4 regions of the Halalkalibacter flavus genome follow, and region 4 is predicted to be linked to each of the others. Evidence: riboswitches for the same ligand, from Rfam matches in the RefSeq annotation. Region 4 holds a riboswitch; each other region holds the start of a gene.
The links. Region 4 has a riboswitch for S-adenosylmethionine ahead of SAY88_RS05630 (methionine biosynthesis PLP-dependent protein). Riboswitches for the same ligand answer to the same signal wherever they lie in the genome.

Region 1 (3,145 bases), on a different contig from region 4:
TGTTTACATGGATCAAAATTCAGAAATTCAACCAGGGTTAGCTGAATCGCTCGAACAAATTGAAGATACGGTTTGGGAGGCGAAAATCCGTGAAGGTGTTACGTTTCATGACGGAACGGAACTAAATGCGGAAGCTGTTAAGTTAAGCCTTGACCGTGTGCGTGATCCAGAAGTTGCAGCGCCTGTTGCATTTTTATTTGGAATGGTAACGGATGTACGTGTAGTTGATGAATTCACTGTACATATTGAGACGGAATTTCCATTTGCTCCACTTCCAGCTCATTTAGCTCATACTGCTGGTAGTATTATTAGTCCGCAATTAATTGAGCAATCATATGAAGACCTTGCAAATGGAGAAAATCCATTTGCTGCAGCAAATGAACAACCATCAGGTACAGGTTATTTCAAATTTGAGAGCCAACAGCCTGGAAACTCAGTAACTCTTTCTAAAAACGAAGATTACTGGCATGAAGAACAAGCGAAAGTGGACACAGTGACTTTCAAGGTTATTCCTGAAAGCTTAACGCGTATTGCTGAGCTAGAAACAGGGGAAATTGATATTAATTTTACTGTTTCTCCTAGTGATGTTTCGCGTGTCGAGAGCAATCCTGATACTATTGTTGAACAAGTTAATAGCACGAGAATGGTTTACCTTGGTTTCAATACTGAAGTAGAACCGTTAAACGATGTAAACGTTCGTCGTGCGCTACACATGGCTGTAGATAAAAATGCCTTAGTTGAAGGAATTTTAGATGGTGTTGGAATTCCAGCAGATACTCCAATTGCTCCAGGTGTATACGGTTATAGTGAAGGTGTCGATACTATTGAGTATGATATTGAACAAGCAAAAGAACTTCTTGCAGAAGCTGGATATCCTGATGGTTTTGATGTTACGTTGTTAACAGATGATGAGCGTGAGCGCCAAGACTTAGCTGTTGCACTTCAATCTCAACTAGCAGAAATCGGTGTAAATGTTAACATTGATACGTATGAGTTCGGAACCTATATAGAACGTGCGGGTTTAGGCCAAATGGAAATTTTCTTAGGAAGCTGGGGAACAGTGACTATAGATGCTGACTATGGTCTATACGCAGTATTCCATTCCAAAAATATTGGACCACCAGGAAATCGCTCTCGTATTGTAAACGAAGATTTGGATGAACTTCTTGATGCAGCTAGACAAGAAATAGATCCAGAAACTCGAATTGATTTATATGCACAAGTTCAAAACAAACTAGCTGAAGAATCTCCATATGCATATTTATACTTCCCTGATAACATCTCAGCAGTACGTTCCGATGTTGAAGGATTTTGGCAATATCCAAGTGGTTATTTCTTCTTACGTGATGTAACGTTAAATCGTTAATTATTGATAAAAGCTGTCTCTAGACAATGATCTTAAGAGACAGCTTTTTTTATTTATTTTATATTGGCATTGGTTCAGCAACAGTTGATAATATATTTATAATTTTAAAAAACGTATTGGTATTAAGGCCTCACCTAGGAGCATTTCTCAATCAGAGGTGAAATTTATAATACTTTTAAAAATATTACTTGAATTTTGTATTAGAGATTGATATTATTAGAAACAATAAAGTTGTTAGATATTTTAAAAAATAAATAGCGATAAACTTCTTATCCAGAGTGGTAGAGGGACAGGCCCTATGAAACCCGGCAACCTCATGTCAAATAAATGACTTGAACGGTGCTAATTCCTGCAAAGGTATAACCTTTGAAAGATGAGAGGAATGTATTTAAATAATACATACTAACCTCTCTATAAAATTATTAGAGAGGTTTTTTGATGGATAGAAGAATTATCGCTCAAAAGGAGCGAACATTAATGGAAAGAGCAGTGTTTGGAGCAAGTGAATTTTTCAGTCAAAAGGCTTTTATTACAGATTTTCGTGGTATTGAGTATATTCAAATTAAACAATTAAAAGAAAAGAATGTAGATATTGTAGAAATTTGGTTTGATCCTTGGAAAGTATCCTATAATGAATTATTAGATTTGTTTTTTGATTTGCATAACCCAACAATTAAAAATGGTCAGGAATGCAAGAATCAATCTTATATTTTCTTTACTAATTTTAGCCAATTAAAGATAGCCAAACAAAAGAAAAACCAGCTAATACAAGTTTTTAAAGATGAAATGATCACAGAAATCATTCCGGTGTTTGAACATAATGATACAGGGAAAGATATCAAGTTAATATCATAATAAGTCTCATTCTTAGTAAGGTTTTTACAAATGGTAATAGACGGCTGATGGAAAGCAACATAATCGTTTTAGCATGAAAAGTAAATAATATTTGAAATGGCTGGTTGTTAAGGGGAAGAATGAATCACTTCTTGCACGATCATAACTACCAGCCTTCAGGTGTAACTCGTTTGTACAGAGCCGAATACATGGTCGATTTTAAAAAATGTTTATAAAACAAATTTGTTTTCATACATTTATATATACGCACATAATAACTCTAACTGTCTTAAAAGCGAAGACAAGGGAGGAATAAAATGGCTAGAAGACCACCAGTGTTACAAAGAGGAGATACGATTGGATTAGTTACAGCTGGCAGCCCTCTTGATGCTAATATAATAAATACTAGAGCTCAAACAATTAGAGATATGGGTTTTAATATTGCTTTTGGCAGAAACGTTTATTCATTTGAGGGAATCGTAGCTTCATCGGCAGAAAAAAGAGCCGAAGATGTTATGGAGCATGTTCACTGATCCAAGTGTCAAGATGATACTAGCAACACGTGGAGGGACTGGGGTTCAGACCATTCTCCCGTATCTAGACTACGATGTAATAAGAGATAACCCTAAAATCATTTCTGGTTATAGTGACATTACCGTACTACTTAATATTTTGAATCAATTTAGTAACTTAATTACGTTTCACAGCCTAATGCTTGGTGATTTTAGAGCAGATACTCCATCTTATAATTACAATCAATTCTTTCAAGCTACTTCTACCGCAATTTCTCCTAGGTCTATCCAAAACCCACCGAATATACCACTGATGAGTTTAGTACAAGGTAATGTAACGGGCCCGATAGTAGGTGGAAATATGACTTCGCTTGTCAATACTCTGGGTACACCATATGAAATTGATACTAAGGGGAAAATAATTTTCTTAGAA
Region 2 (3,145 bases), on a different contig from region 4:
GTTTGTGGGAACGTTGTTGCAAGGGACCCTAAAACAGTTAATGAGAAAATCGCTACAGGTTCAATTGAAGTTCATGTTGAAAAAATGAGTATCTTAAATACATCAAAGCCACTACCGTTTCAAATTGAAGCTGATACAGACGCTTCAGAAGACGTTCGTCTAAAGTATCGTTATTTAGACCTTCGTCGTCCAGATATGCAAGAGACGTTTAAATTACGTCATCGTACGACAAAGTTAATTCGTGACTTCCTTGATACGGAAACATTCATGGAGATTGAGACACCAATGCTAACAAAAAGTACACCAGAAGGGGCTCGTGATTATCTAGTTCCAAGCCGTGTTCATCATGGTGAGTTCTATGCTCTACCACAATCACCGCAACTTTTTAAACAACTGTTAATGGTATCTGGCTTTGAACGTTATTATCAAATTGTACGTTGTTTCCGTGATGAAGACTTGCGTGCTGATCGCCAACCAGAGTTCACTCAAGTCGATATTGAAACATCGTTTATGGACAAAGAAGATTTAATTGCTATGATGGAAAAAATGATGGCAAAGATTTTGAAAGAAATCAAAGGCGTTGACGTATCATTGCCGTTTCCACGTTTGACATATGATGAAGCTATGAACCGTTTTGGTTCAGATAAGCCAGACCTGCGTTTTGGAATGGAACTAATTGAACTATCAGAGATTGTGAAAGATTCAGAGTTCAAAGTATTCCAGAGTGCTCTTGCTAGTGGAGGGACAGTTAAAGGGTTGAACTTAAAAGGGGGAGCAAATAAGCTTTCTCGTAAAGAAATCGATGCCCTTACTGATTATGTAAAACAATACGGAGCAAAAGGCTTAGCATGGCTTAAGGTAGAAGAAGAAGGACTTAAAGGACCTATTGCTAAGTTCTTCACTGGAGAGGTTTCTACTTCATTACAAGAAGCTCTTGGCGCTGAAGTTGGCGACTTATTATTCTTTGGTGCAGATAAGAAACAGGTTGTATTTGATAGCCTTGGTGCACTCCGTTTGAAATTTGGAAAACAGTTTGACTTAATTGATCAAAGTCAATTTAATTTCCTTTGGGTAGTTGATTTTCCACTTGTTGAATACGATGAGGAAGCAAAACGTTATGTTGCCCTGCATCATCCGTTCACAAGTCCAGTAGAAGAAGATCTTGCTTTACTAGCAACTGATCCTGCTAGTGTACGTGCCAATGCTTATGATCTTGTATTAAATGGATATGAGCTCGGTGGTGGTTCGCAACGTATTTACCAAAGTGATATTCAAGAACAAATGTTTAAAGCACTAGGATTTTCTGAAGAGGAAGCTCGTGAACAATTTGGCTTCTTGTTGGAAGCATTTGAATTCGGTACTCCTCCACATGGTGGGATAGCTTTAGGGTTAGATCGTCTAATTATGTTACTAGCAGGTCGAACGAACTTACGTGATACTATTGCCTTCCCGAAAACGGCAAGTGCAAGTGATTTATTAACGAATGCACCTGGTGAAGTAAGTGTTGAACAGTTAATTGACTTGAATTTGTCAATAATTGGGAGAAAATCTGAAAAGGTGAATGTTTAATCATATTTGACAGTAATATGAAGCTGACGTATAATCACGTTAACTGAATACGAACGTTTGATAATTCAAACTTATCCAGAGTGGTGGAGGGACTGACCCTATGAAGCCCGGCAACCGTTTTGCAAGCCATGCAAAAAAAGGTGCTACTTTCAGCAGAATGTGTTTCATTCTGATAGATAAGTGAAGGCAAAAAAACCTTTCCTTATCTGGAGAGGTTTTTTTATTTAAGAGGAGGGTATGAATATGCTACAAATTGGTTTAATAGGATTTGGAACAGTTGGCAGCGGTGTATATGAACGCTTAACTAATACAAAGGAGCAACTAGAACAGCTGTTAGGAGAGGAAATACACATTTCTGCAATTCTTGTGAAAAGTCGTCAAAAACAACGCGCCACTGATATTGAAGCGTTTGTTACAACTAGTTGGGAAGAATTTTGTAATTCAACTGACTTTAATATCATTTTTGAAGCCATTGGAGGAATTGAACCTGCACTTTCATATACATCAAAATGGTTAGAAAAAGGTGTTCCAGTTATCACTGCTAACAAAAAACTTGTCGCAGAGAAGGGACAATTACTTGAGAGATTAGCAGAACAACACTCGACTTATTATGGCTATGAGGCAGCAGTTGCAGGTGGAATTCCGATTATTAACGCGTTAAAGGGAACACTCACAACTACACCAATATCGAGAATTTCAGGAATTTTAAATGGAACAACAAATTATATGTTAACAGAAATGATTGAAAGCCATCGAGGATTTGCTGATGTTTTATTAGAGGCACAAGAACTAGGTTATGCTGAGGCAGACCCAACTGACGATCTAGAAGGCTTTGATGCTTGGTACAAAATAAGAATACTAAGTCGCTTATGTTTCGGAAGCTGGCCTTCTTCTATTGAATTTTCACGTAAAGGTGTATCGACTATTAAGGATTGGCATGTTGAAATAGGAGAGCGTCTAGGATTTAAGATTAAGTTAATTGCTGAGGCTTGGCAGGGTGAAGCTAAAGTGAATGGTTCTGTAACTCCAGCCTTTTTAACACAAAACGAACCGTTAGCAAGTGTTAGAGGAGTGACAAATGGAATATCAATTGAAGGTGATTCTATTAATCAACTTCTTTTTATTGGACCAGGTGCTGGGAAAGAGGCTACGGCAAATAGTATGGTTGAAGATTTCCTTTTTCATGAGCGTACTAGACATTCACAAAGAAGTTTAGGAATGAAGGCGGAACAACGAAAAGAATCATTTACACATGCATTTGTTTTCCTAACTCATGCTGAAAGAGAAATTGCACTTCATTGGGTGAAGAAAAATCAGATAGCTGTAATTGACACATTCTCTCACCATGAAGGTGAAGGGTGGATTATCAATAGTACAGACGTCACACCTTTTGAAACGTATCCAATCTATGGGGATGTTTCAACACGTAGACGTTTAGAAACGATTCACTCAGCGCAATTCGGGGCGTTCTGATTTTAGCTTTTTATAAGCAGTCACTAAAGCGTAGGCATCTTCCTTTATATAATACGTCCGAACACCTCGACTTGTATGTAAATATAGAAAACCCATTGCACCT
Region 3 (3,145 bases), on a different contig from region 4:
GGAGATAGGAAGATTAAGGTGAACCATGTCTGAGTTCACTAAGTTAATTAATTCGGACTGAAGGCTGATTGTATTCATTGTCGCAAAACCCTTTCTTTAATTTTTTGATTATTAGCATAAAATACTAAATCTTGTTAATTAGTATAACATATTAAGTCTAATAGTCTATACTATTAATTCGTTTTTTCATTTGTGATATATTTAATAGAAAATGTGTTTTCGTAGGAGTTTTTTTTGCTTCTATGGTCAGCATTTGAACAAAATGCTTCAATTGTTCCTAAATTTTTGCTTCATGCATAGAATGTTGATAAAGAGAAATGAAGGAGGCGTTCTATTTGCAGCAAGTTTCCATGTTGGATCTGGCTACTGTTTCAGCCGTAGTAGCGGCGCTTGTAACGGTAATAGGAAATGCCTTTGGTATTGAAAAGCAATATCGTGCTCTATTAGCGATCGGAATAGCTGGTATACTTTGGTTTATCCCTAGGGAGTGGGGAGAACAAGTACTGATGGCACTGATTATCGGTTTAACAGCTAGTGGGGTTTATAGCCAAGTGAAACCTCGGGATAATGCAAATGAATTAATGAAAATGCAACTTCGAGAAGAACTTCGAAAAGAACAAGAATTGGAGAAGGAAAGGGAGCAAAAGCAACAACAAAGGGAAAGACAAAACGCAAGCCATCAAGAGAGGCGAGATGATACACCATACTAAAAATAAAAAGGTGAGGTTTGCTTAAAGGCACTGAAAAGATGTTGGTTTCATCTATCAGTGCCTCTTTGACTGCTAGTAAATCTTATGTCGTTATTAGCATAGTTTTAAATGAATCGTGCACAATAAGAATAAATCTGAATGAAAAATTGATTATATCTTTGATAGGAGTCGGATATGTTGACACTAAACAACATGTGCGATATGATATGCGTCGAACGGATACTCTTATCCTGAGTAGGCGGAGGGACAGGCCCGAAGAAGCCCAGCAACCAACACTTTAAAGCCATGAGTGAAAAGGTGCTAACCTGCAAGGCTATGCCTTGGACGATAAGAGGCTAAAGGTAAACATTCAACCCTTTTCCTCTATAGGAGAAGGGTTTTTATCGTTTATACGGTCTGACAGGTAGGTATTTCCCATTCGGTGGGGCATGAGTGCCGTCTCAAAGAAAAACACAAGCTAATGGCGTAGTAGCAGTGTTTAAAGGAGGAATTTGATAATGACAGAATTGAAAAGCAGACGTTTGTTTACGTCGGAATCAGTAACAGAAGGGCATCCTGATAAAATATGTGATCAAATTTCAGACGCAATTCTTGATGCGATTTTAACCAATGACCCGAATGCTCGTGTAGCATGCGAAACATCTGTTACAACGGGCTTAGTATTAGTTGCGGGAGAGATTACGACAAGTACGTATGTTGACATTCCAAAGATCGTTCGTGAAACAATTAAAGGAATTGGTTATACTCGTGCAAAATATGGTTTTGACTATGAAACGTGTGCAGTCCTTACATCAATTGATGAGCAGTCAGCAGATATTGCTCAAGGTGTTGACAAGGCACTAGAAGCTCGTGAAGGTCAAATGACGGATGAAGAAATTGAAGCAATTGGTGCTGGTGACCAAGGACTTATGTTTGGTTATGCTAACAACGAGACAAAAGAGTTAATGCCTCTTCCAATTTCACTAAGTCATAAAATTGCTAGACGCTTAACTGAGGTACGGAAAGAGGAGATTCTTCCTTATCTTCGTCCGGATGGGAAAACACAAGTAACTGTAGAGTATGATGAGGATGGAAAACCTGTTCGTATTGATACGATCGTTATTTCAACTCAACATCATCCAGAAGTAACTCTAGAGCAAATTCAACGTAATTTAAAAGAATATGTCATTAACCCAGTTGTCCCACAAGAATTAATTGATGAGAAAACGAAATACTTCATTAACCCAACAGGCCGTTTCGTTATTGGGGGACCTCAAGGAGATGCTGGTTTAACTGGGCGTAAGATCATCGTTGATACATACGGTGGATATGCACGTCATGGTGGTGGGGCATTCTCTGGTAAAGATGCGACAAAAGTTGATCGCTCAGGAGCATATGCAGCTCGTTACGTAGCGAAAAATATTGTTGCTGCTGGCCTTGCTGATAAATGTGAAGTCCAGTTAGCTTATGCCATTGGTGTTGCACAACCTGTCTCGATCTCTATTGATACATTTGGTACTGGAAAAGTATCTGAAGAGTCACTAGTAGCGCTTGTGCGTGAAAACTTTGACCTACGTCCTGCAGGTATTATTAAAATGCTTGACTTACGTCGTCCAATTTACAAGCAAACAGCAGCATACGGACACTTTGGGCGTACAGATGTCGAATTACCATGGGAACAAACGAATAAAGCGGCTGCTTTAAAGGAGCAAGCTGGACTATAAAAAAATTAAATAGAGACGTACTAATGCACACGATTTTTCTAGAAGAATCGTGTGCATTTTTTATTGCTGATTTATAAGGATAGGAGGTGAAGTGTGAGGACCGAAGTGCATGTGAGATAGGAGGGAAAAGTCCTTCATAAGAGAGAAGAAGACCGAAACGTTGTTGAAAACAAGGGAAGCATCCTTTATTTCGAAAAGGACCCCCTTTTGCTCCCAATACAAATCCAATAATTATTAAGCCTATCCGTATGGTTCCCAGCTTTATTGGTCAAAATGAAACTAAGGAGGGGGTGAGTGAAATGGCACAAGATGTTTTATGTGAAGTAAACAACTGTGTATACTGGGCTCATGGAAACCAGTGTGAGGCTGACAGAATTTATGTAGTAAGTCATACAGGAAAAGAAGCAGAGAAGCAAGAAGAAACAGATTGTAAAACGTTTGAACCACAACATTAATTTTGGCTTGAAAAGAGCGATGGCCATCGCTCTTTTCTTTCTTTATTATTGATAATAATAATCAATATTATTCATTAAAAAAGAAAATCCTGTTATTTGTTTTTATCTTTTTGAATAACTTGTTTATAATGCTGCCCTTTTTCTACATATTCACGACGGATACGAGTCATATCAACCGTATCTTCTTCAGTTAGATTACGAATGACTTTCGCGGGTCTGCCAAATGCCAGACAATTAGCTGGGATTTTCTTTCCAGGAGGGACGAGGCTTCCAGCAC
Region 4 (3,145 bases):
TATGCCATCTAATTGATCTTCTTTCACACGCTCTTTTAACCTTTTTGCTAAATCAACCATTAAACTAGGTGTCATGTGAGGAGAAGGTAGATTTAAGTAATCATCCACAATCACGGAGGCAATGGTTGATAGCGATTCAATAGTGGAATATAATGGGTTTATTAAGTTTGGTTGAACGGCACCATGTTCATTTTCTTGCATGGCAATGGTGCCACCAGTATGTAAAACAAGAATTTTCTTCAAAAAGGTCACCCCAATATCGCAATGTTTTGCATAATTATATTATTTTATCATATAAGTTTTCGTTTGAGTAATGAATTGTAACGCAAGGGGAAAGGATTGGCGAATTGTTTGCACTTATTACAGCAGCAATAGCTCCAGGAATGGCATTATTATCATATTTTTATTTGCGAAATCATTATAGTTCAAATACGGTTTCGCTTGTTTTTCGAACGTTTTTAATTGGAGTGTTACTTGTATTTCCTGTTATGGTTTTACAATATGCATTCACGACGGAAGGGTATTTTACCCATCCATTTACAAGAGCCTTCTTTTTGTATGGGTTCGTGGAAGAATTCTTCAAATGGTTTTTACTTTGGGTTTTTGTGTATCAACATGCGACCTTTGCGAGACGCTATGATGGAATCGTCTATGGCGCCTCTCTCTCATTAGGATTTGCAACATTAGAAAATGTTTTTTATTTAATAGCTAACGGCTTAGAAACAGCCTTTATCCGAGCTTTATTGCCCGTGTCTAGTCACGCTTTGTACGGTGTTATCATGGGGTATTATCTTGGAAGAGCAAAAGTAGAAGAAGATAAAAGGGTGAAACATTTGACGTTTTCGTTAAGTTTGCCTATTATTTTACACGGCGTCTATGATTTTATATTGCTTTTTTTCGGCATGTATTTCTTAGTTGCATTAATTCCGTTTATGTTTTTTCTGTGGTGGGTAGCGTTAAAAAAGGTGAAACGAGCTAACCAATTAGACGTATAAGATCGTTGAATTTAATAAGTAAAGGGTGATCAATATGGCTGAAGGACGTTATCGTGTTGTGATTCGTTGTCCAGTTTGTAGTGAAAAATATATTCTACGTGGGAGTAGAAATGAAAAAGGTGAATATGAAACAGGCTTCAAGCGTTGTGTCTGTGGAAATGAAGAAAACTTAAATATTGATGCTTCCTTAGAATAAAAAAATTAATACTTAATATGTAGCGATCGTTGCTGTTGTGCTTTTTTCTAATAATTTAATCTACTTGCAGGGAAAATTTCTCTTGCAAAAGTTCGAAATTTGTTGTAATTTTGATTAAATGAAAAATATGAATAATTGATTTTCTTATCAAGAGAGACGGAGGGACTGGCCCAAAGATGTCTCAGCAACCAGCCGATTTCGGTCAGGTGCTAAATCCATCAAGTCGACGGCTTGAAAGATAAGGAGAGGCGATTGATAACACAACCACCTTCTTCTTATTTAAAATAGAAGGTGGTTTTTAATATTTATTGAATGAAAAAAATTGTGGAGGGCTTATAAATGAACCGTGAGAAACTTGAGACAATATTAGTACAAATTGGAAATCGTTCCGATAATCCAACAGGGACCATTAATACACCTGTGTATTTTTCAACTGCTTACAGGCACACCGGAATTGGGGAGTCGACAGGATATGATTACGCAAGGACAGGCAATCCAACTAGAGAGGTCGTAGAAAAAGCGATAGCGGAGTTAGAAGAGGGGGACCGAGGTTTTGCTTGCAGCTCGGGAATGGCAGCCATTCAAACGGTTCTGTCTCTTTTTGAACAAGGAGATGAAATTTTAGCATCACAAGACTTGTATGGAGGAACCTATCGTTTATTTGAACAAGGATGGAATCGTTGGGGCTTAACTTTCTCTTTTGCCGACCCTCGTAACCTTGAACAGTTTGAAAGCTGTATTACAGATAAAACAAAGGCATTATTTATAGAAACACCGACGAACCCATTAATGCAAGAAGCATCGGTAGTTGATCTAGCTAAAATAGCCAAAAAATACGGAATTTTATTAATTGTTGATAATACGTTTTATACCCCGCTTCTGCAACAACCGCTAGTGGACGGTGCAGATATTGTTATACATAGCGCGTCTAAATATTTAGGTGGCCACAATGATGTTATCGCTGGGTTAATTGCTGCAAAAGGAGAAGAGCTTTGTGAGCGAATTGGTTATTACCATAACGGGATTGGAGCAATCTTGTCAGCTTTCGATTCATATCAATTAATTAGAGGGATGAAAACTCTAGCCCTTCGAATGGATAAACATCAAGAAAATGCGAAAGCCATCGTAAAATATTTAGAGGCGCAAGAAGGTGTAATAGACGTCCTATATCCTGGAAAAGGTGGAATGATATCTTTTCGTATATTAAAAGAAGACTGGGTTAACCCATTTTTACAGCAGTTGAAACTCGTCTCGTTTGCAGAGAGTTTAGGTGGGGTTGAGAGTTTGATGACGTATCCTGCTACGCAAACGCATATGGACATTCCTGAAGATATTCGGATAGCAAATGGTGTTTGCAATCGCTTGTTACGTTTTTCTGTTGGTATTGAGCGAGCTGAGGATTTAATTGCTGATCTTGATCAAGCATTCCGTCACGTGAAAGAGAGGGAGAATGAATGAGTTTTCTAGAACAACTAGCATCAAAAGTCTTAATAGGAGATGGAGCAATGGGAACGTTGCTATACGAGCAAGGCGTCGACCAATGTTTTGAAGAAGTGAACGTAAAAAATCCAGAGATCATTCTAAATGCACATAAGAGATACGTCTTGGCTGGAGCTGATGTAATTCAGTCTAATACGTACGCTGCGAACAAACTGAAACTAGAAAAATATGGGCTAGAAAAAGAGGTTCGCTCTATCAATCGTTCAGGTGTTCGTCTTGCGAAAGAAGCTTCTAGTGAAAATACATTTGTTCTAGGAACTGTTGGGGGGATTAGACGGTTTCAATTAGAAGAATGGAACCTTGACGAGATAGAGGAAGCCTTCAAAGAGCAATTAAATGAACTATTAACAGAAGGCGTTGACGGCCTTTTATTAGAAACGTTTTACGATTTGGAAGAAGCAAAGATGGCTGCAAACCTTGCACGAAAATTAACAGATTCGCCTATAGTGGTAAA

Region 1: it holds a riboswitch for S-adenosylmethionine, as region 4 does, so the genes downstream of both, SAY88_RS01480 (peptide-methionine (S)-S-oxide reductase) here and SAY88_RS05630 (methionine biosynthesis PLP-dependent protein) in region 4, are expected to answer to the same signal.
Region 2: it holds a riboswitch for S-adenosylmethionine, as region 4 does, so the genes downstream of both, SAY88_RS09270 (homoserine dehydrogenase) here and SAY88_RS05630 (methionine biosynthesis PLP-dependent protein) in region 4, are expected to answer to the same signal.
Region 3: it holds a riboswitch for S-adenosylmethionine, as region 4 does, so the genes downstream of both, metK (methionine adenosyltransferase) here and SAY88_RS05630 (methionine biosynthesis PLP-dependent protein) in region 4, are expected to answer to the same signal.

The regions. Positions count from the first base shown of each region.
Region 1 covers NZ_JAWRVK010000002.1:47,240-50,384, reverse strand. Annotated here, with positions in the region: gene SAY88_RS01485 (glutathione ABC transporter substrate-binding protein) at 1-1,366, shown strand, start outside; SAM riboswitch class I at 1,633-1,746, shown strand; gene SAY88_RS01480 (peptide-methionine (S)-S-oxide reductase) at 1,805-2,221, shown strand; partial or broken gene SAY88_RS01475 (S66 peptidase family protein) at 2,518-3,145, shown strand, end outside.
Region 2 covers NZ_JAWRVK010000010.1:134,994-138,138, forward strand. Annotated here, with positions in the region: gene aspS (aspartate--tRNA ligase) at 1-1,569, shown strand, start outside; SAM riboswitch class I at 1,638-1,752, shown strand; gene SAY88_RS09270 (homoserine dehydrogenase) at 1,813-3,042, shown strand; gene SAY88_RS09275 (hypothetical protein) at 3,019-3,145, opposite strand, start outside.
Region 3 covers NZ_JAWRVK010000039.1:27,409-30,553, forward strand. Annotated here, with positions in the region: gene pckA (phosphoenolpyruvate carboxykinase (ATP)) at 1-78, opposite strand, end outside; gene SAY88_RS19760 (hypothetical protein) at 336-710, shown strand; SAM riboswitch class I at 933-1,044, shown strand; gene metK (methionine adenosyltransferase) at 1,208-2,413, shown strand; gene SAY88_RS19770 (DUF1540 domain-containing protein) at 2,713-2,868, shown strand; gene SAY88_RS19775 (gamma carbonic anhydrase) at 2,961-3,145, opposite strand, start outside.
Region 4 covers NZ_JAWRVK010000006.1:13,324-16,468, forward strand. Annotated here, with positions in the region: gene SAY88_RS05615 (asparaginase) at 1-243, opposite strand, end outside; gene prsW (glutamic-type intramembrane protease PrsW) at 348-995, shown strand; gene SAY88_RS05625 (hypothetical protein) at 1,030-1,191, shown strand; SAM riboswitch class I at 1,333-1,436, shown strand; gene SAY88_RS05630 (methionine biosynthesis PLP-dependent protein) at 1,531-2,649, shown strand; gene SAY88_RS05635 (bifunctional homocysteine S-methyltransferase/methylenetetrahydrofolate reductase) at 2,646-3,145, shown strand, end outside.